Regions from separate parts of the Paenibacillus sp. FSL R5-0407 genome, predicted to be linked through region 3. Evidence: riboswitches for the same ligand, from Rfam matches in the RefSeq annotation. Region 3 holds a riboswitch; each other region holds the start of a gene.
The links. Region 3 has a riboswitch for cyclic di-AMP ahead of NYE70_RS18300 (3D domain-containing protein). Riboswitches for the same ligand answer to the same signal wherever they lie in the genome.
Positions count from the first base shown of each region.

Region 1: another riboswitch for cyclic di-AMP. It lies ahead of NYE70_RS12215 (TrkH family potassium uptake protein); the one in region 3 lies ahead of NYE70_RS18300 (3D domain-containing protein).
Region 2: another riboswitch for cyclic di-AMP. It lies ahead of NYE70_RS05490 (3D domain-containing protein); the one in region 3 lies ahead of NYE70_RS18300 (3D domain-containing protein).

Region 1 covers NZ_JBBPAX010000001.1:2,527,214-2,533,626, forward strand. Annotated here, with positions in the region: gene NYE70_RS12210 (potassium channel family protein) at 1-628, opposite strand, end outside; gene NYE70_RS12215 (TrkH family potassium uptake protein) at 642-1,976, opposite strand; cyclic di-AMP (ydaO/yuaA leader) riboswitch at 2,052-2,211, opposite strand; gene NYE70_RS12220 (CPBP family intramembrane glutamic endopeptidase) at 2,502-4,226, shown strand; gene uvrC (excinuclease ABC subunit UvrC) at 4,192-6,114, opposite strand; gene trxA (thioredoxin) at 6,219-6,413, opposite strand, start outside.
Region 2 covers NZ_JBBPAX010000001.1:1,127,289-1,133,701, reverse strand. Annotated here, with positions in the region: gene NYE70_RS05510 (alpha-glycosidase) at 1-724, opposite strand, end outside; gene NYE70_RS05505 (transporter substrate-binding domain-containing protein) at 1,199-2,029, shown strand; gene NYE70_RS05500 (amino acid ABC transporter permease) at 2,125-2,787, shown strand; gene NYE70_RS05495 (amino acid ABC transporter ATP-binding protein) at 2,774-3,496, shown strand; cyclic di-AMP (ydaO/yuaA leader) riboswitch at 3,666-3,841, shown strand; gene NYE70_RS05490 (3D domain-containing protein) at 3,846-4,535, shown strand; gene NYE70_RS05485 (polysaccharide deacetylase family protein) at 4,586-5,413, opposite strand; gene NYE70_RS05480 (dihydroorotate dehydrogenase electron transfer subunit) at 5,596-6,291, shown strand; gene NYE70_RS05475 (dihydroorotate dehydrogenase) at 6,288-6,413, shown strand, end outside.
Region 3 covers NZ_JBBPAX010000001.1:3,856,847-3,863,259, reverse strand. Annotated here, with positions in the region: gene yabG (sporulation peptidase YabG) at 1-213, opposite strand, end outside; gene rsmA (16S rRNA (adenine(1518)-N(6)/adenine(1519)-N(6))-dimethyltransferase RsmA) at 249-1,133, opposite strand; gene rnmV (ribonuclease M5) at 1,137-1,703, opposite strand; gene NYE70_RS18300 (3D domain-containing protein) at 1,836-2,972, opposite strand; cyclic di-AMP (ydaO/yuaA leader) riboswitch at 3,234-3,442, opposite strand; gene NYE70_RS18295 (TatD family hydrolase) at 3,658-4,428, opposite strand; gene NYE70_RS18290 (HD domain-containing protein) at 4,453-5,742, opposite strand; gene NYE70_RS18285 (AbrB/MazE/SpoVT family DNA-binding domain-containing protein) at 6,067-6,321, shown strand.

The DNA.
Region 1 (6,413 bases), 1.3 Mb from region 3:
TTTTCTTTGCCCCGATGATGACCATGATGTCCCCAAGGATTAGATGATCCATTGCCGTCGGTGCAATAATGACGCCGTTCTCCCGGTGGATGGCTACGATGCTGCAGCCGAAACGTGCTCTCGGGTTCAGGTCGCCGACATTTTTTCCGTCCAGGCATTGCGGTACTCTCATTTCGACAAGTCTGTATTCTTTGGAAAGTTCAATGTAATCCAGCAGGTTTGGAGTTACAAGCTGATGGGCGACCCGAACCCCCATATCCCTCTCGGGAAAGATAACCCGGTCGACGCCGAGCTTCTCCAGCGCCCGGCCGTGAAGGACGGAAATCGCCTTGGCTACCACCGTTTTAATCCCAAGGTCTTTGAGAAGGATGGCCGACAGGATGCTCATTTGAATATCATTGCCGATCGCTACGATCCCGCAGTCGAAATTTCGAACGCCCAACGACTTCAGAACTTCTTCATCCGTCGCATCCGCGACGACGGCATGCGTAAGCCGGTCGCTCCATTCCTCGACCACTTCCTCGTTCCTGTCCACGCCCAGAACCTCGTAGCCGAGGTCCATCAGCTCTAGCGCCAGGCTGGAACCGAAACGCCCCAAGCCGATCACTACAAACTGCTGTGTTTTCATCTCACTTTTCCCCTTATCCTATAATCATTTTGCCTTCGGGATGTCTATATAATTCTTTACCCTTCTTCGGCCCGAGCGCATAAGCTAACGTCAGCAGCCCTAACCGTCCGGCAAACATGGTGAAGCTGATAATAATTTTCCCCGCAATCGTCAATTTTCCCGTCAGCCCCATGGAAAGGCCGACCGTACCGAAAGCGGAAGTCGTTTCGAACAAAATGCTCAGGAAGCTGGCATCTTCCGTAGTTGAAAGCACCATCGCCACGGCGATGACCAGGAACAAAGCGAGCATCGTGATCGTGACGGCTTTGAATATCCGCTCCTGGGCCAGCCGGTAACGGAACAACACGAGATCCGAACGGCCGCGGATCATGGAAATGACCGCCCCGACCAGAATCGTGAACGTCGTCGTCTTGATCCCGCCCCCGGTGGAGCTTGGCGATGCCCCGATGAACATCAGGATGATCATAAAGAATTGCGTCGCCTGCCTAAGCCCGCCGATATCCACCGTATTGGCACCCGCCGTTCTCGGCGTAACCGACTGGAAGAACGAGCTCCAGATTTTTCCGCCCCAATCCAGCGGTTGCAAGGTATTGGAGTTGGTGAATTCAAACACGAAAATAACGAGCGCTCCGACCAGAATCAATGTGGCGGTCATGGAGAGAACCACCTTGGAATGAAGCGACAATTTGCGGCGTTGCCGAAACTCGATCAGGTCGGACAAAACGATAAAGCCGAGCCCTCCGGAAACGATCAGGAACATCGTTACGAGATTGACGACCGGATCGTTTACATACTGGGTAAGGCTGCGGTACTCGCCGAACAGGTCAAAACCAGCATTGTTGAACATGGAAACGCCGTGAAAGATACCGAAGAACAGCGCCCGGCCAATCGGCATGTCGAACGACCAGCGGATTGTGAACAGAAGTGCGGCGCAGCTCTCGATAATCAGGGAATACATCAGCACCTTACGGATCAGCCGGACGATCCCTTCCATCGTATTTTGGTTCATCGCCTCCTGGAGCAGAAGCCGGTCTTTCAGCGAAATCTTTCGTTTAAACACCAGAGCGAACAAGGTCGCCATGGTCATGAACCCCAGACCGCCTACCTGGATCAGCAGCATAATGACCACCTGGCCAAATGTTGAGAAATAGGTTCCTGTATCCACTACGACAAGCCCTGTTACACAGGTTGCTGAAGTAGCGGTAAAGAAAGCGTCAATAAAAGGAAGCGACTCTCCCGTACTACTGGAAATCGGCAGCATCAAAAGCAGCGAACCGGCCAAAATAATGAACGCAAAGCCCAACACAAGGACTTGGGGTGGGGAAAATCTGATCCATTTGGAAAGCAACGGGCTCACCTCATTACTCAATTTGGCAAAAAAGAAACAATGAAAAAAAGCACTGGAAATCCAATGCTTTTTGATTGGTCCCTGCTGCAAAGGCCTACGAGGTTAGCTGACGGATTCGGGCTTGCGCGGTCTGCCCTATTCGCTTTTTCACCAGGCGCAATGCAAGTGAAGCAGCGAAATTCACCCCTAAATATCGGTTCCCCCGTTTTCGGTAGAAATTCGGCCAACATATTAAGTTACATTCATTTTCATTTCATTTTCGTCAAATTGGATTATAATCCTTATTCACTTCCATCACAAAGGTTTAATTGGATGAAATAGATCGAAAATGACTTAAAAGAGTTGAAACAGACCGTAAGGTGAATGCTTATCTAAGCCATGCTGGGATTTGCCGTGGTTATTGCGCTTTTACGCGAAACAAGCTTCGTCTCTGGCGAAGAAATCTCCCCTGTGTTATCTTTACTGTGACATGGAAGTACCGAAATCATACAGATTCAACAAAAAATCGTTAAAAGGAGTTTTCGTATGTATTCCGATTTAAAACCGAAGACGCGCGGGATAAAGACCAGGACCTTATGGATACTCGCCGTCATTGGACTCATCGTCTTTATTTTACTCCAGATTGTCCCGACTACCGCTTCCGAAACGCTGCAGGTCGAACAATCGACTCAGCTAATCACGAAGGAGCAGGCAAAGGAAGCCGCCGTCAAATTCGCGGAATCGACGCTCGGATTAACCGGTCCCTTCAACGATGCCCTGGTTACTTACGAGACGCGCGCTGATGTATACGGGTATTTGACCCGGGAAGGTTTAATGGAAGATTACCTTAAAAAGTATGAAAAGCAGTTCCCCTACGACATCTTTCAAGTCCGCATCAATAAGCCAGGCGGGCTGCTCAAAGCCGTAACGGTAGATATCCATATGACCACGGGCAAGGCGGTCGGCTTTAAAGAATACCCCGAAACCGGGTTTCCGGACATCGAGGGATTGGGCGGCGGTTCATCCGAAGCTGATGCCGCTACCTCGGGAGTGCAGGACCTATCGTGGGAAGAAAAGCTGGCGTTAGCCCAACCTTACTTGAAGTCGCTTGGTTACAGCGAAGATATGCAATCTTCCGTGGGCGAAACACCGGATGGTCTGTCTTTAACGCTGGTGGGATATGAAGCGGGGAAATCGAATGCCCAAATCGATATTCATTATTTCGAAGGCCAGGTCTCCGAAATCGATAGTTACTTCTCCGTGCCGCAAAGCCATACCGATTATGTAAAAAGCCAAACCACGCTCGCCAACTGGCTGACCTATGTAGGATATGCCCTATTGACTTTTGTGCTGGGAATTCTCGCGATCGTGTACAGCGCCATGACAAGAGTACATACTTCGTTCAAGCGGGGAATCGTGCTCGCCTCCCTGTACTTCATCATTTCCATGGGTTCTGCGCTTAATATGATGCCTTATTTTGAAAAAGAAGGCTTAAGCGGTGCAATGCTGATCTTCGGGCTTGTATTTCAGGGCGTCGTCACGCTGATTCTGGCCGCCTCCGTCTATTTCTCCCTCGTCGGAGGCGATGGACTCTGGCGCAAGCAGGGGATTAATCTCTGGGCCCGGGCCAAGGAACAGGGTTATGGACGGCATGTAGTAAAATCGATGGCGGACGGATACGCCTGGGCACTTATTCTGCTTGGAGTTCAGTCCGTGATCTTCTTCATTCTGGAAAGAACGATCCACACCTGGTCGACCACGGATGCCTCCCAATCACCGTATAACATGCTCTATCCTGCGCTGCTCCCGCTGCTTGCCTGGGTGGCAGGGATCGGGGAAGAGGCCGTATACCGGCTGTTCGGGATTCCGATGCTGAAGAAAATGTTCCGCAGCACGCTCGTCGCAAGTATCATCACGACGCTGATCTGGGCGTTCGGCCATACGTTGTATCCGATCTACCCGGTCATCTCCCGTCCGATCGAGCTGCTCATTATCGGCCTGTTGTTCAGCTATATTTTCCTGCGCTACGGTTTTATTGCGGTCCTGTTCTCGCACGTCATCTTCGACAGCATCTTAATGTCGCTGAGCATTATGTTTACAGGTGGAACGCTGAATATCACGGCAGGCATTTTCTATATCGTGTTACCGGCGATTGTTGCCTTCGTCATCTACTTGTTCAATCCACCGGGTAAGGAACGCCCTTCAGCACCATTGCCAAAAAAAGAGGAGCCGTTGTTCACGACTCCTCATCATCCCGAAGGGCATCTATAATTTGTTTGGCTAGCTTGTCGCCAATGGAAAGGGGCCGGAAGTCTTCGACTGAGGCCTCTTTCATTTTTTTGAGCGAACCGAAGTGCTTCAGCAGCGCCTTACGACGCTTCTCCCCGATGCCCGGAATCGCATCCAGGCGCGAAGCCACCATCGATTTCGCCCGCTGCTCGCGATGGAACGAAATCGCAAACCGGTGAACCTCGTCCTGAATTCGCTGGAGCAAATAAAACTCCTGGCTGTCGCGAGGCAAATGAACCGGCTCGGGCGGATCGCCCACCATCAGCTGCGCAGTCCGGTGCTTGGCATCCTTGACCAAGCCGCCCACCGGAATGAATAGACCGAGCTCGTTCTCCAGTACGTCGATTGCAGCCGAAATCTGCCCTTTGCCGCCGTCGACGATGATCAGATCAGGCTGAGGCAAGTTCTCCTTCAGCACGCGCTCGTATCTGCGGCGGATGACCTCGCGCATCGTTTCATAATCGTCCGGACCCTGAACGGTCCGGACTTTGTATTTCCGGTAATCCTTCTTGGCCGGTTTGCCGTCGATGAACACAACCATCGCCGAGACCGGATTCGTCCCCTGGATGTTGGAGTTATCAAACGCTTCGATCCGGGATACCCGATCCAGTCCGATCGAACGGCCCAGGTTCTCCGCGGCTCCCCGAGTCCGTTCCTCATCCCGCTCGATCAGGCGGAATTTCTCGTCAAGCGCCACGCGCGCATTCTCCTCAGCCATCGTCACCATCTGACGCTTAAGGCCGCGCTGCGGCACCAGCGTCTTCACGCCGAGCCACTCATGAAGCGCCGAAGCCCCGCTTGCCGCGTCGAGCGCCTCGCTGACGCCTTCGGTTGCGGCAGATGAGGCTTTGGCCGCCTCCGGCTCGCCTGGGGCTTCCTCGCCCTGTCCAGGCTCCTCAGCCATGCCGGGGAGCAAAATCTCTTTCGGCAATGCCGGGTTATCGCTGTAATATTGAGTCACGTAAGACAGAAAGTCACTGTAGGCATCCCCGTAAAAAGGAAAGACCGAGGCATGCCGTTCAATCATTTTACCCTGACGCATATACAGGATCTGAACGCACATCCAGCCTTTGTCCACCGCGTAACCGAATACGTCCCGGTCCTTGGCGTCCGCCGTCGTAATCTTCTGCTTTTCCATGAGCGCATCGATGTTGATGATCTGGTCTCTTAGTTCCTTGGCGCGCTCAAAATACAGGTCTTCCGCGGCCTCCTGCATCTTCCGCTGCAGTTCCTTCTTAATCTCTTCATGTCCGCCGCTGAGGAAAGAAGTGATTTCCTGCGTCATCTGCTCATAGGCGGATTGCGGCACTTCCTTTACGCACGGAGCCAGGCATTGGCCCATATGATAATACAGGCATACCTCCTTGGGCATCACATTGCATTTGCGCAGCGGATACATGCGATCGAGCAGTTTTTTGGTCTGCTGCGCGGCATAGGCGTTAGGATACGGACCGAAATATTTGGCTTTATCCTTCAGCAGGCGGCGGGTCACCTCAAGGCGCGGATGGGGCTCATTCGTGATTTTAATGTAAGGAAAGGTTTTGTCGTCCTTCAGCAGCACGTTGAAACGCGGATAATGCGTTTTGATTAAATTACACTCCAGAATGAGTGCTTCCATGTTGCTGCCTGTCACGATATATTCAAAATCCCGGATCTCCGATACCAGGCGTTGAGTTTTTCCGTCATGGCTTCCGGTAAAATAGGAGCGGACCCGGTTCTTCAGGATTTTCGCTTTGCCGACATAAATAATCTTGCCGTCTTTATTCTTCATCAGGTAACAGCCCGGCAAATCCGGCAGCAGCGCCAATTTGTGGCGGATCGCCTCCATTGCCTTTTCCTGTTCCTGAATGTCGTTCGTTATGGAATCCATGCTACAAGCCTCCTCCCCCACATGGAATAGCTTCCGCTTTTACGCAGAAAACGCCCCCGGACATGCCGGAGGCGTAAACCAGGCCGTATTGAAGCAATTGGACCTTATTGATGTTTAGCAAGAATGTTCTTCAAGTTTTCTTTGGAGTTCAAGCCTACAACTTTATCCACCGGTTGACCGTCTTTGAAGAAGATCAGGGTAGGAATGCTCATTACGCCGAAACGGGAAGCCGATTCCGGGTTTTCGTCCACGTTCACTTTAGCGATTTTCACGGAATCGCCTACTTCGTTTGCCAGATC
Region 2 (6,413 bases), 2.7 Mb from region 3:
GATTGAACACGGCGTCGAGCACAACGCGAATGCCACGGTTATGGCATGCTTCCACGACCTGTTTAAGCGTCTCGTTGTCACCGAAATGGGGATCGACCTTTTTGTAATCTACGGTATCGTACTTATGGTTGGAGGGGGATACAAAGAGCGGCGTGAAATAGATCGCATTGATGCCGAGATCGGTCAGGTCGTCCAGATGATCCAGCACGCCTTTTAGATCCCCGCCGAAAAAGTTGTCCGTACCGGGCTGTCCGCCCCAAGGCTGGGTATTCTCCGGGTCGTTGCCGGGATCGCCGTTTGCAAACCGTTCGGGCATAATTTGATAAAACACGGCCTTTTTCGCCCATTCCGGAACCTTAAATACATCGATTTCATGGATATACGGGAATTCATACAATTCGCCGGGCGGAGTCGGGCCTTCATGCTGAATGCCCGTATCCAGCATATACACGGTTTCTGTTCCCGCAGTCAGTTTAAAGGCATAAGACAAACGTTTGAACCGGGGCTTCACGGCCACTTCCCAATAATCGAACATCCGGTCATGGGCAGCTTTTTCCATCGGGATTTCCTGGTACGTTCCATCCCAATCATACTTATCGCCGGTCATCGCAAATACATTTTCCACGTCGTCCCGTTTGGTTCGAACGCGCAAATGTATCGTACTTGTGTCGTAAGCATAGGCCCATTTATCCCTGGGTACATGATATAGCGCTTCTAGCAGCACAGGGGCCACCTCCTTACGTAGCATGAAAATCAACTTAAAAACCGAGCAGGTTTTTCAGCTAATTAATAACCAAATGAGACCCTTTATGAACCATTATTCCCCCACTTAACCCATGTATGTTTCTTTTTGAAGAAGAGTGCGTTAATTAATATTTATTACAAAATTTAATAAAAATACATTTCGTCATTCACTGTGCTGCATATTTGATAGGAGGGCATTCATAAAAGAGTATGAATAAAATTCAAATTAAATGTAAAATTTTATATTAAAATCTTTTGATTGAATACGGTTGGTCTACATATTGAATTGACCATGGTTTTATAAAATTTAACATTTTTATGATTATTATCCGTGAAGTATGAAAAAATGATGAAAATGATAAAAATAGCTTTGCATATATATACAGGTTGATTTATAATTAGCCCAGTAAATCGAATGGTGGTTAATAAAAAAATACCGACGGGAGAGAGACAGATGAGAAAATGGGGTATCTTAATTGTAGCGTTAATTATGGTAACAAGCGTGCTTGCCGCTTGCGGACAAAATAAAAACAATGCGGGCGGAAACACTCCGGCTAATGAAAGTCAAGGATCGGCCAATACCGGTACGGCTTCCAAAAAGCTGATCGTAGGATTGAGCGCGGATTTCCCGCCTTACGAATTTAAAATCAAAAATGAGAATGGTGACAATGAAATCGTCGGTTTCGATGTTGAGATCGCCAAGGAAATCTCGAAGGATCTTGGAGCCGAAGTGGAATTCAAGGATATGCTTTTCGACTCCCTGCTGAATGAATTGGACAGCGGCCGTGTGGACCTCGTCATTTCGGGTCTCAGCCCGAAACCGGAACGCGCGAAGCAAGTCGACTTGTCCCAAATTTATTATAAAGCGGAGCAGTCGGTCGTATCCGCGACCAAGGACAAAGATAAATACAACACAATGGAATCATTGGAAGGTCTGAAGATCGGCGTACAGAAGGGCTCCATTCAAGAAGACATTGCCAAGACGATCACAGGCGCCAAGCTGACTTCTCTTGGAAAAATAAACGATATCATCATGCAACTGAAATCGGGACGCGTTGATGTGGCGATTATCGAAGGCCCTGTGGCCGAATCTTTCGTCAAGAACGTAGAAGGCATCAGCATTACGGACGCCAAACCGGTAACCGAGGACGAAGGCTATGTCGTCGGCGTGAAGAAAGGCAACAAGGAAATGCTTGACCAGGTCAACGCCACATTGGATCGTCTGATCGGAGACGGTTCGATCGATAAGTTCGTTACCGAAGCAAGCGCACTTGCTGAAAAATAACCGGTGACCGATTTGCAGAAAATAGCGGAGCCTATTCGCTATTTTCTGTTTTTTTGTCAAGGCTTTTGAGGTAAAATAGGAGGAATGATTGGGACATGGAGCTTTTTACAATGTTTTGGGAGTACCGCAGCTATTTTTTGACCGGTCTGCAGTATACGCTGCTACTGGCGGCTCTGGGGGTTCTTTGCGGTTTTATTTTGGGCCTGCTTGTTACGCTCTTGCGGATGGCCCCGTGGAGAATTGTCCGGTTTATCGGCCATGCTTGGGTTGAATTTTTACGGGGAACGCCGATGTTGGTCCAGCTCTTAATAATTCATTACGGTTTTTCGACGGCGTTCAATGTCAACTTCTCCCCGATTGAATCCGGAGCGATCACGCTTTCGATCAACAGCTCGGCCTACCTTGCGGAAATATTCCGTGCCGGGATCCAGGGCGTAGACCGGGGGCAAGGAGAAGCAGCTCGGTCCCTAGGCATGAATCGCTGGATGTCCTTGCGTTTTATCATTATTCCGCAGGCGATCAAGTCGGTGCTGCCCGCAATCGGGAATGAGTTTATTACGATTATTAAGGAATCTTCGATCGTATCCTTTATCGGTATTACGGAGCTGATGTTCCAGTCCGGTGCTGTGGTCACGATCACTTACGACGGCATGACGCCGTATCTGATTGTAGCGGTTATGTACTTTATTCTGACATTCACACTGTCCCGTATTTTGGGTCTGTTCGAAAGGAAGTTGAAAGCCAGTGATCACCGTTAAAAATTTGCATAAAAAGTTCGGCCAGCTTCACATTTTGAAGGGGATCGACCTGGAAATCGCCAAAGGAGAGGTCGTCGTTGTGATCGGCCCCAGCGGCTCGGGGAAGAGTACCTTTCTCCGCTGTTTGAATCTGCTGGAGGAACCAACCGAGGGCGAGATCACTTTCGAAGGGGAATCCATTACCGGAAAACGCCACAATATCAACAAAACCCGCGAAAAAATGGGAATGGTATTCCAACAGTTTAATTTGTTTCCGCATAAAAATGTGATCGATAATATCACTATGGCTCCCATCCGTGTAAAAAAAATCGAAAAGAACAAAGCGGAAGCTTTGGCCATGGACCTGCTGCGCACGGTCGGACTGGAAGACAAGCGGGACGCTTATCCTTCCCAGCTGTCGGGCGGACAGAAGCAGCGGATCGCGATTGCTCGCGCGCTCGCTATGGAGCCGCATGTGATGCTGTTCGATGAGCCGACCTCCGCGCTTGATCCGGAGATGGTCGGAGAGGTGCTGGACGTGATGAAGAACCTAGCCGACAAGGGGATGACGATGGTCATCGTCACGCATGAAATGGGCTTTGCCCGCGAAGTTGGGGACCGGATTCTGTTTATGGATCAGGGTGTCATTATGGAGCAAGGGACTCCGCAGGAGGTCTTCGGTTCGCCGAAGAATCAGCGGACCAAGGATTTTCTCAGTAAAGTGCTGTAACTTAACTCTATAACATGAATGAACCGCCGGAGAACGCTCCGGCGGTTTTTTTTGAGTTCGATCGCTTTTACAGAATTGTAATCACATCATCGGTGAAAATAGTCTGATTGGCTGCTGCTTAACGCATCATGGAAACATTTGCTTGCCCTATTGGTTACAAAATTGTGATATATTGATTAGGCCAAAACCTGCCAGCGCAGGTGCGGGGGACGATTTTCCGATTAGCTGTACCCGTCCAATGACGAGAACATGGCTATCTTGGGGTGAAGCGAAGTAAATGCGCAGGGGCCTATCCTTTTTTCCCTAACCCGACAACTAACTCCGCAGGCGATAGTAGAAGGAGGACATCATGAATAAGCATACTAAATTAGCACGCGCCGTTAAGGCGACAATTATTGCAGTCGGATTGGCAGGAGCTTTGCAGTCGGTACCTGTCCATGCGGATTCGATACATAAAGCGAAGGAAGGAGACACCTTTTACCTTCTGGCTAAACAATACGGCGTGGATATGAACAAGCTGATTACAGCGAATCCATCCATCAAAGCATCGAATATTTACGGCGGCCTGGATATCGTTATCCCTGGAGAAGGATCCAAAGCCCTTATGTCAACAGCTTCTGCAAGCGCAAAGGAAAACATAATTCCTCAGCCGTTATCAGCCGTAAAAGTCTCAAGTGCGGATAAGACCGTAGAGGCTTGGGGCAAGAATTTCTCTTACTCCAAAACCGTGGAGGTTAAGGCTACGGCATATTCTTCCGCAGCGAGCGAGAACGGAAAGTGGGGAGCCGTTGATTACTTCGGCAAACCGTTGCAGTTGGGGACGATCGCCGTTGACCCGAAAGTAATTCCTATGGGCACTAAAGTGCTTGTTACGGGACATAGCCATTCCAATCTGCCGAAAAACGCCTTCGTTGCGACCGCAACCGATCAGGGCAGCGCGATCAAAGGGAACCGCATTGATATATTCATTCCGGGCAGCCCGCAAACCGTTAATGAGTTCGGATTTCAGGACGTTAAATTGTATATTTTAGATAAATAATTGAATGCGGCAGCTCCCAAGGGAGCTGCTTTTTTAATTCCTACTCTCCGTTATTTGTACTTCTTCGTTTGCAGAAGCTCGGGAAGAGTCACAAAGTGATAGCCTTTTGCTTTCAACGTCTGAATGATCTCAGGCAGCGCCTGAATCGTTCCGGATAAATCCGACCCCGTTCCCCCTCCGGCATGCTGCAATACAATAGAACCCGGGCCTGCGGCCTTGAGGACGTTCTGTTTCACCTTCTCCGAATCGAGTCCTTTCCAATCCAGCGAATCGACATTCCAGTTCACGATAATATAACCGCTTTTCTTGGCCCACTTAACTTGTTCCTCGTTAATTTCTCCATATGGCGGGCGTATCAACTTGGGCCGATAACCAACGAGATTAGCGATAATATTCTCGGTTCGCAAAATTTCGTTTTGAAACTGACTTCGCGAGCGGTTTTTGAACAAAGCATGGCTAAAGGAATGGTTGCCGATGATGTGGCCGTCCCGGTGAATGGCCCTCAGCAGCTCCGGATGCTTCTTCGCCCGGTGCCCGACGACGAAAAAAGTCGCTTTGACTCCTTCTTTGCGAAGTGCAGCCAATACCTGGGGCGTAAACCGCGGATCGGGCACATCGTCAAAAGTCAGGGCGATCTGTTTCACTTCTGGACCGCGGAATTTAAAGGTTTCGGAATATTTTCGCCGAAGCTCTCCCAGATTTAAGGGCTTTGCGGAAGCAGGTGCGGTATCCAATGAATCAGTATCCTCTGTTAAGGGGCCTTTCGTAGTAAACGCATTGGAGGAGTCGGGGAATAAGCAGAGGATACAGCAAAACAAAGCCGTCATGACGGCGCAGATTCCAGCGGAGATCATCCGCCGTTTGGTCGATCTAGACATAGCAAATCCTCTCCTTTTACCCGGAAACCGTATTATAAATTGGTATGCCCAGGAAACTGGCTAATTATGTGTATTATGCAAATGTGAGGTTTATCACAGACTCGGATAGCTGAAAAATTGCATCTTAATATGAAGCAAGGAGCAGCAAACAAAGTGGCGTTATTCGGGAAGGAGAGAGAATTTTGTCGGAAGTATTGGCTAATGAGCAGGTAGCAGAAGGCGTTTATCGACTCGCCGTGGCGGGACAATTCGCCGGAACAATGGGTCAATTTTACATGCTGCGGGCATGGGATCACTATCCTCTGCTTTCCAGACCGCTAAGCATTTTTAACGTAACCGCGGAATACGTGGAATTTCTATATTTAGTGGCCGGAGAAGGAACGGAAATGTTCTCAAAGTTGAGAAAAGGGGATTCTATCTCCTTGGAGGGCCCGCTGGGTAACGGTTTTTCGAGACCTTCAGGGAAGACGGCGTTTGTTGGTGGAGGTATCGGTATTGCTCCATTTTATTATGCCTTAGGGCAAATTCCTGATGCAGACGTATATTTAGGCTTCAGCAGAGAGGCTTACATGGTAGATGAATTCCGGGCCGGAACCACGGGGCAAGTGGTAGTGAACGTGGGCGGAATTATTTTGGATGAGATAGATTTTAATGCTTATGACACGATCATTGCCTGCGGCCCGCACAAGATGCTGGAAGCCGTGCAACGGAAGCAGGCTGATTCCGGAACAAAGGCGGAGGTTTATGTGTCGCTTGAGAATCGGATGGCGTGCGGGATCGGGGCCTGTCTCGTATGCAGTGTCCAGTGCCGCGATGGACGAAAAAAGGCCTGCGCGGACGGACCTGTGTTTCGTGCGGAAGAGGTGGTGTTTGCATGATGGACATGTCCTGCAATATTGCTGGAGTTCACTTTAAAAACCCGGTCGTAATGGCCTCGGGAACGTTCGGATTCGGTAAGGAGTATGGCAATTATTATGATTTGAACCTCTTAGGAGGCATT
Region 3 (6,413 bases):
GATCCGGGCTCGCTGCGTTTTTTCGCCCGGCGTGTTCGGGCTAACCCCGACCAGATCGGTCAAGGGAGCATCGGCCAGCAGCCGGAACTCCGTTCCTTTGATGATGGCCTGCTCCCGCACTATTTTTTCAATACGAAAGGTAACGTCCCCTCCGTACGATTTACGGACGACCAAGTCTCCCAATTTCGTCAAATCAATCACCTCTAACTCCATCCTATGGGCGAATGAGGGGATTGGTTACAGCTCTACTATTTTAATCCTGCAGCCAACAGCGTATTGCTAAGGTTCGCAAACTCCTGCAAATCCAGCGTTTCAGCGCGTCGGGAAGGCTCAATGCCAGCTTCGCCGAGCAGGGACTCCAGCCTCTCCCGTCCTTCCCCAGGGAAAAAACGGCTCTTAAGATTGTTGGAAATCGTCTTACGTCTTTGAGCAAAGGACGCCTGAACTACCTCAAAGAAAAAGGCCTCATCCTCCACGGATACAGGCGGCGTGCTGCGTACCTTCAAACGAATGACGGCCGATTCCACATTCGGCTGCGGGATAAAGACGGTATGAGGTACCGTGCAGACAAGCTCAGGCTCACTGTAATATTGGACAGCGATGCTGAGGCTTCCGAATGCCTTGCTTCCCGGAGAGGCAGCCATCCGCTCCGCCACTTCCTTCTGGATCATGACCACAATGTTCTCCAACGGAAGGCCCGCCTCCAGCAGGTTCATCAAAATCGGGGTCGTCACGTAGTATGGCAAATTGGCCACCACACTGACGCCGTTACAGCCGCTAAATTCGTTTGCGAACAGCTCTTGCAGATCCAGCTTCAGCACGTCTCCTTGGATCACATGGACGTGCGGATACGGCTCCAGCACCTCTTTCAGGATCGGCAGGAGTCTTTGGTCGATTTCCACGGCGGCTACGCGCCCGGCCGTCTGAGCCAGCTTCTCGGTCAAGGCGCCGATGCCCGGACCGATTTCCAACGCTCCTTTGGACTCGTCCAGGCCGGCCGCGCCGACGATCTTGCCCAGTATATTCTGATCGATCAGAAAGTTCTGACCGAGACTTTTCTTAAATGAAAAACCGTGCCGTTGAATAATTTCCTTCGTCCGGCGCGGTGTAGATACATCTTCTCTCATGGTCATCGGTTATTCGCCTCTTTCATTCTCTTTCTCCAACTCCGCCAGTGCAGCCGCAAACTCCTCCCGGCTAATCCGAAAGATAGCCAGCCGCTTATAAAACTGTTTGCCGTTGCAATACCCTATTCCCAGCCGTTCCCCCATAAAGCGCCGCCGGGCGGCAGCCTCGGGATGTACGATCAGTCCGGCGCCGATCAAATCCTCCCAATCGATTTGGTCCTGCGCGTCTTCCGCCGCTCCTACGACCTCACTGCGGACGCGGGAGAGCGCCTCACGGATCGCTTCCGGCGAAGCATTCTCTACACCGATGTCATCGCCCTTCGTCGCATCCGCCTCCCGCAAGAAAGCGTGCTTGCAGCCCGGCACCCGGTTCGCTACGATTTTGCGGATTCGCTCCCCCGCGTGGTCCGGATCCGTGAAGATGATAATCCCGCGGCGTTCCATCGCGAGCGCGATTTTGCGTAACGTCGCCTCATTGATCGCGGATCCCCCGGTCTCGATGGTGTCGGCTTCAACGGCCCGTTTCACCGCCACGGTATCGTCGCGGCCTTCCACCACAATGACCTCCTTAATCATGTTGCCCCATACCTTTCCGCAATAAAATGGTTGTATTACAACAAAAAGAAGAGGAATTCATCCTCTTCTTATCCGTGTCTTATTCATCATCCTAATAGTATATCATTCCCTGAGCAAAGTAAACGCGCCCGGTTAGTTCAACTCCGGCTTGGTCGGACCGATTACATACACCGTCCGGCCCTTTTTCCGTCCGAAGTTTTTCGCGGATTTCAGGGAGTCGTAATAAACGTCCATCTTGTTGCCTTTGATGGCACCGCCGGTATCTTCGGCCTTACGGAAGCCGATGCCTTCGATATAAACCCACCAGCCCAAAGGTACGACGCTCTTATCGACCGCGATCGTTCTTCCTTCCGTGACTCGGGTACCGGAAGCCGTCTTCGTACCGATCCCGTCTTCTTCGGCGGAATAAGCGGTCAAAGTTACGTTCTTAAGTACTTTTTTATATTTAAACGAGACGCCGCCTTTCGTCGTAAGCCCGCTGATATTCACCGCGTTCGAAGTGCGGGAAATGCTGGCGGACGCAACGGCTGTCGGTTTCTTCGTGCCTACGGCGACTACCTTCGGCGAAGCTGCTTTTTCAACTTCTTTGCCGAGCCATTGCTTTGACACGAATTTTCCGTCCTCATATACCTTTTCGATGTTGTGGACGACTACACCTTCGCTTCCCGGGGCCACTACTTTAGTTTTCCCTTTAAGCAAAGTATTGTCCGATGTTTTCACGACGGTAAAAGGTACGCTTTCTTTGGTCTGTACCTTATGTTTGGTGACACGGACGATTTTAATATCTAAATTCGCCGACACCTTACTGGTCAAAGCCGGAGTGATTTTATCCTCCTGCCCCATAGTAACGCCGAGCTCTTCAATCGTTTCCTGCACACTGTCCTTGGTTGTAAAATGCACTTTGCTCGTGCCGTCCACACTCACGTTTACCGGAACCGCGCGTACAATGACAATCCGGTTGCCATCTTGGATGGAGCTAGCGAGCGGCCGCGATACCGCGTCCTCGGGACCCAACACAATAGACTGTTCTTCCAGTACTTGATTGACCAGCGAATGACGGGTTTCGATTTTTTGACTTTGCCCGTCAACAACCAAGTAAATCTTTTTATTGTTCTGGCTGTAAGACCAAATCAGGATGATGAGTACTACCGCGATGGCCAACAATCCGATAACCGAAATTTGACGTAAATGTTCTTGTTTCCACCGCATTGCGTAAGACATGCTGGATGAGCGCGATTCATGGGATTCCTTTTTGCGGAAAAAGCCCATTTCTTCCGTCCTCCTTACATAGTCCCGCCGTCTAGGTCGATTCATGATACATATGACGTGACTACAATTCATTTTTACGAAATGCATTTTGAATGAGCTGCACTTCGCATCCTGCCCCAGTCTGCCCGGCACCGTCACCTCCTGTTTAACACAGTATGATGACCCTATTACTTTTATTCAAAAACAAAAGAAGCCCAAAGAAAGAGTAAGAGGCTCTCTTTCGTGGCTTCCGAATGTCTTGGTGTAATAGGATGCACGAGTTTGCCCTCTCAATGTACGCTTACGAGGTTAGCTGTCGGGTTAGGACGCGAGAGTGCCGCCCTTCCTCAGTTCATTCGCTCATGGCGCAATGACCTTGAATTCACCCCAATGACCCAAAAAGAAATCAATTACGATCTGGCCGGGCCTTCCCGGCGTGTCGTACTTGGTTCCCCCGTTCCCCACAAGTGGAGATTAAGCGAGACTGGTTCATGGAACCATGTAACCGGAATCGCCAACAGCAAATGAGCGACCCCAAATCGATTACTGAAAAGATTCTATCCTGTTTCGATGCATGTTGTAAAGGACGAATCAACAACGTTTATTTTAATAAATGGTTAAAAAAATGTAATAATCTCTCGCTAATTAGTTAAAGAGCATTAATCTTTCGCGATTGCTTCTTTTTTCACCGCTTTTGCTCCCGATTTCATCGAATTCCAAATCGTTCCAGCGCATTTCGGGTGGTAATTTCAGCGATTTCTTCGAGAGATACCCCTTTTAACTCGGCAGCAGCCTCGGCGACCAAACGGACGTGTCCGGACTCATTTCTTTTCCCACGAAAAGGGTGTGGTGTTAAATAAGGGGAATCCGTTTCGATCAATAATCGGTCCATTGGAGTCTTCGCCAACACCTCTTTGGGCTGCTTTGCATTTTTAAACGTGATCGGTCCGCCAAACGACAAATGGAATCCCAAATCCAGACACATTTTGGCAATTTCCCAGCTTCCCGAATAGGAATGCATGACGCCGCCGATCTCGTTCGCCTTCTCTTCCCGCAGAATGCGGACGACATCTTCATGGGCTTCCCGGTTATGGATACAAATCGGCATTTTCAACTCGCGGGCGAGGCGAATTTGCTTCCGAAAAACCTCATGCTGCACGTCTTTTGGCGAAGTATCCCAGTAATAATCGAGTCCGATTTCGCCGATCGCTACAACCTTCTCATGTTTGCAGAGTTCTGCAATCCAGTCCAAATCCTCTTCCTTCATCGTAATCGCATCCTGCGGGTGCCAGCCGACCGCCGCATAAATGAATTCATACGACTCCGCCAGCTTCATCGTAGTCGGAATGGTCTCGCGGTTAAAACCGATATTGATCATCCGCGTTACCCCTTGTTCCAATGCGCGATGAATCGCTTCCTCACGGTCGCCGTCGAATTGCGGCGCATCCATATGCGTGTGCGTATCAAATAACTCCATGCTGTTACCTCCTTAGGTGTATTCTTATGTGGTTTGCTTAAATATTTCGTGAATATGCTCCGGAAGCCGTTCGATAACCGGCGCAATTTTATTATCGGGATAGTACAAATGATATTTCCCCCGGTGCAGTCCGCTGATGGAACGCACAATGTCCGATACCTCGGAGATTTCCCGGATCTGCTCCTGCCGGTCCAATAGAAGGATGTGCTTGTCCCTAAATTCCCCGTCCGGACGAAACACATCATAAGGCAGATCAGTCGGAAAATCAATTTCCAGATCGTAATCCGGATTGAGTCCGACGTCCTTGAATGCGACGCGGATGTCGTCGATCATTTCCAGATCTAACGATTCCACTTCTACATATTTATACAACTTTCTATCTAAAAATCGAGAACACAGCTCGCTCAGCAGTCCATCGGATTCTCTCTTCCACTGCATAAAGGCAGTCTGCACCAAAGCTTCGTCAAGCAGGAGGTACTCCTGCACGGTCAGATCCCGTTTGAACAATCCCGGTAATGGATCCGGCAAGAACGCAAATTGATGCCCACTCTCGTGAAGTTCCTTAGCCCTGCGGAAAATCTGCCGCAGAATAATTTCCGAACTCCGGGTAACCGGGTGAAAATAAACTTGCCAGTACATTTGATACCTGGACATCAGGTAATCCTCAACCGCATGCATGCCCGACTCCTTGACCACGATCCGCCCCTGAAACGGCCTGAGCATTCTGAGGATCCGGTCCATATCGATCGTTCCGTAATTGACTCCTGTAAAATAGGCATCCCGCAGCAGATAATCCATACGGTCTGCATCAAGCGGGCTGGATACCAAATTTACCACGATCGGGTGCTCATAATCCTTGCGGATGACGGCCGCCACTTTATCCGGAAAATCCTCTCCCAGCCGCCGCAGTACCTCCCCGACTTCCGTATCGCCGAGCACGATTTTACAGGTCCAGTCTTCATGATGCATTTGAAACGCCTGCTCAATCGAATGGGAGAACGGGCCGTGCCCCAAATCGTGAAGTAATGCCGCACAAAGGGTGACGAGTCTTTCTTCCTTCGGCCAATCGGCATAGTCCGCACGTTCGAATTGAGAAATAATCCGCCGCGTAATTTCATAAACGCCTAATGAATGAGAAAACCGGCTGTGTTCTGCCCCATGAAAAGTCAAATACGAGGTGCCGAGCTGCCGAATCCGCCGCAGCCTCTGAAATTCGGACGTATTGATGAGCGCCCAAATGATTTCATCCTGTACATGCACGTAATTATGAACCGGATCCTTAAATACCTTTTCTTCCCGAAGCTGATTATTCATACCAAGGTCCCCTTTCCCTTATCTCAAAAAAAGATTTTGAAAAATAAAGAGAGTTTGTGACTGATATCGTAGGTTTATGTCGAATATTGTCGAATGATGTCTTAATAGGAACTTCCAAAATGTCGAAAGCCAAAAAACCTCGTTTATTCCGGGAAATCGCGATTTTTATGCCCCGTTTAATAATTAAAATTAGAAATAAAAATGAACTCTACCATAAATAGGTTGACTGTTTTGGCAATGGTTGGTATTATAAATATCATAAAAGATAGAAGTTTGTCGAATAATGACACTTTTAAACTATAGCGAGAGGGGCTATCATCGGTTATGATGAAATCAACAGGTATTGTAAGAAAAGTAGACGAATTGGGACGGGTAGTTATTCCTATTGAATTACGCCGTACGCTCGGTATTGGCGAAAAGGATGCCCTCGAAATTTATGTCGATGGTGAACGCATCATGTTGAAAAAATATGAGCCTGCCTGCATCTTCTGCGGCAACGCAGAGAACGTTACTTACTTCAAAGGCAAAATTGTTTGCCATGAATGTCTCACAGAGCTTCCTACCCCTGTGACAAATTAAGATTTATAGTATATAATAGTTTTATTGAAAACTGTTAATTCTAACCTTTTTCATATCTCCTTGGCGCCTTCCAGGCTTGAACCCAGCCTGTG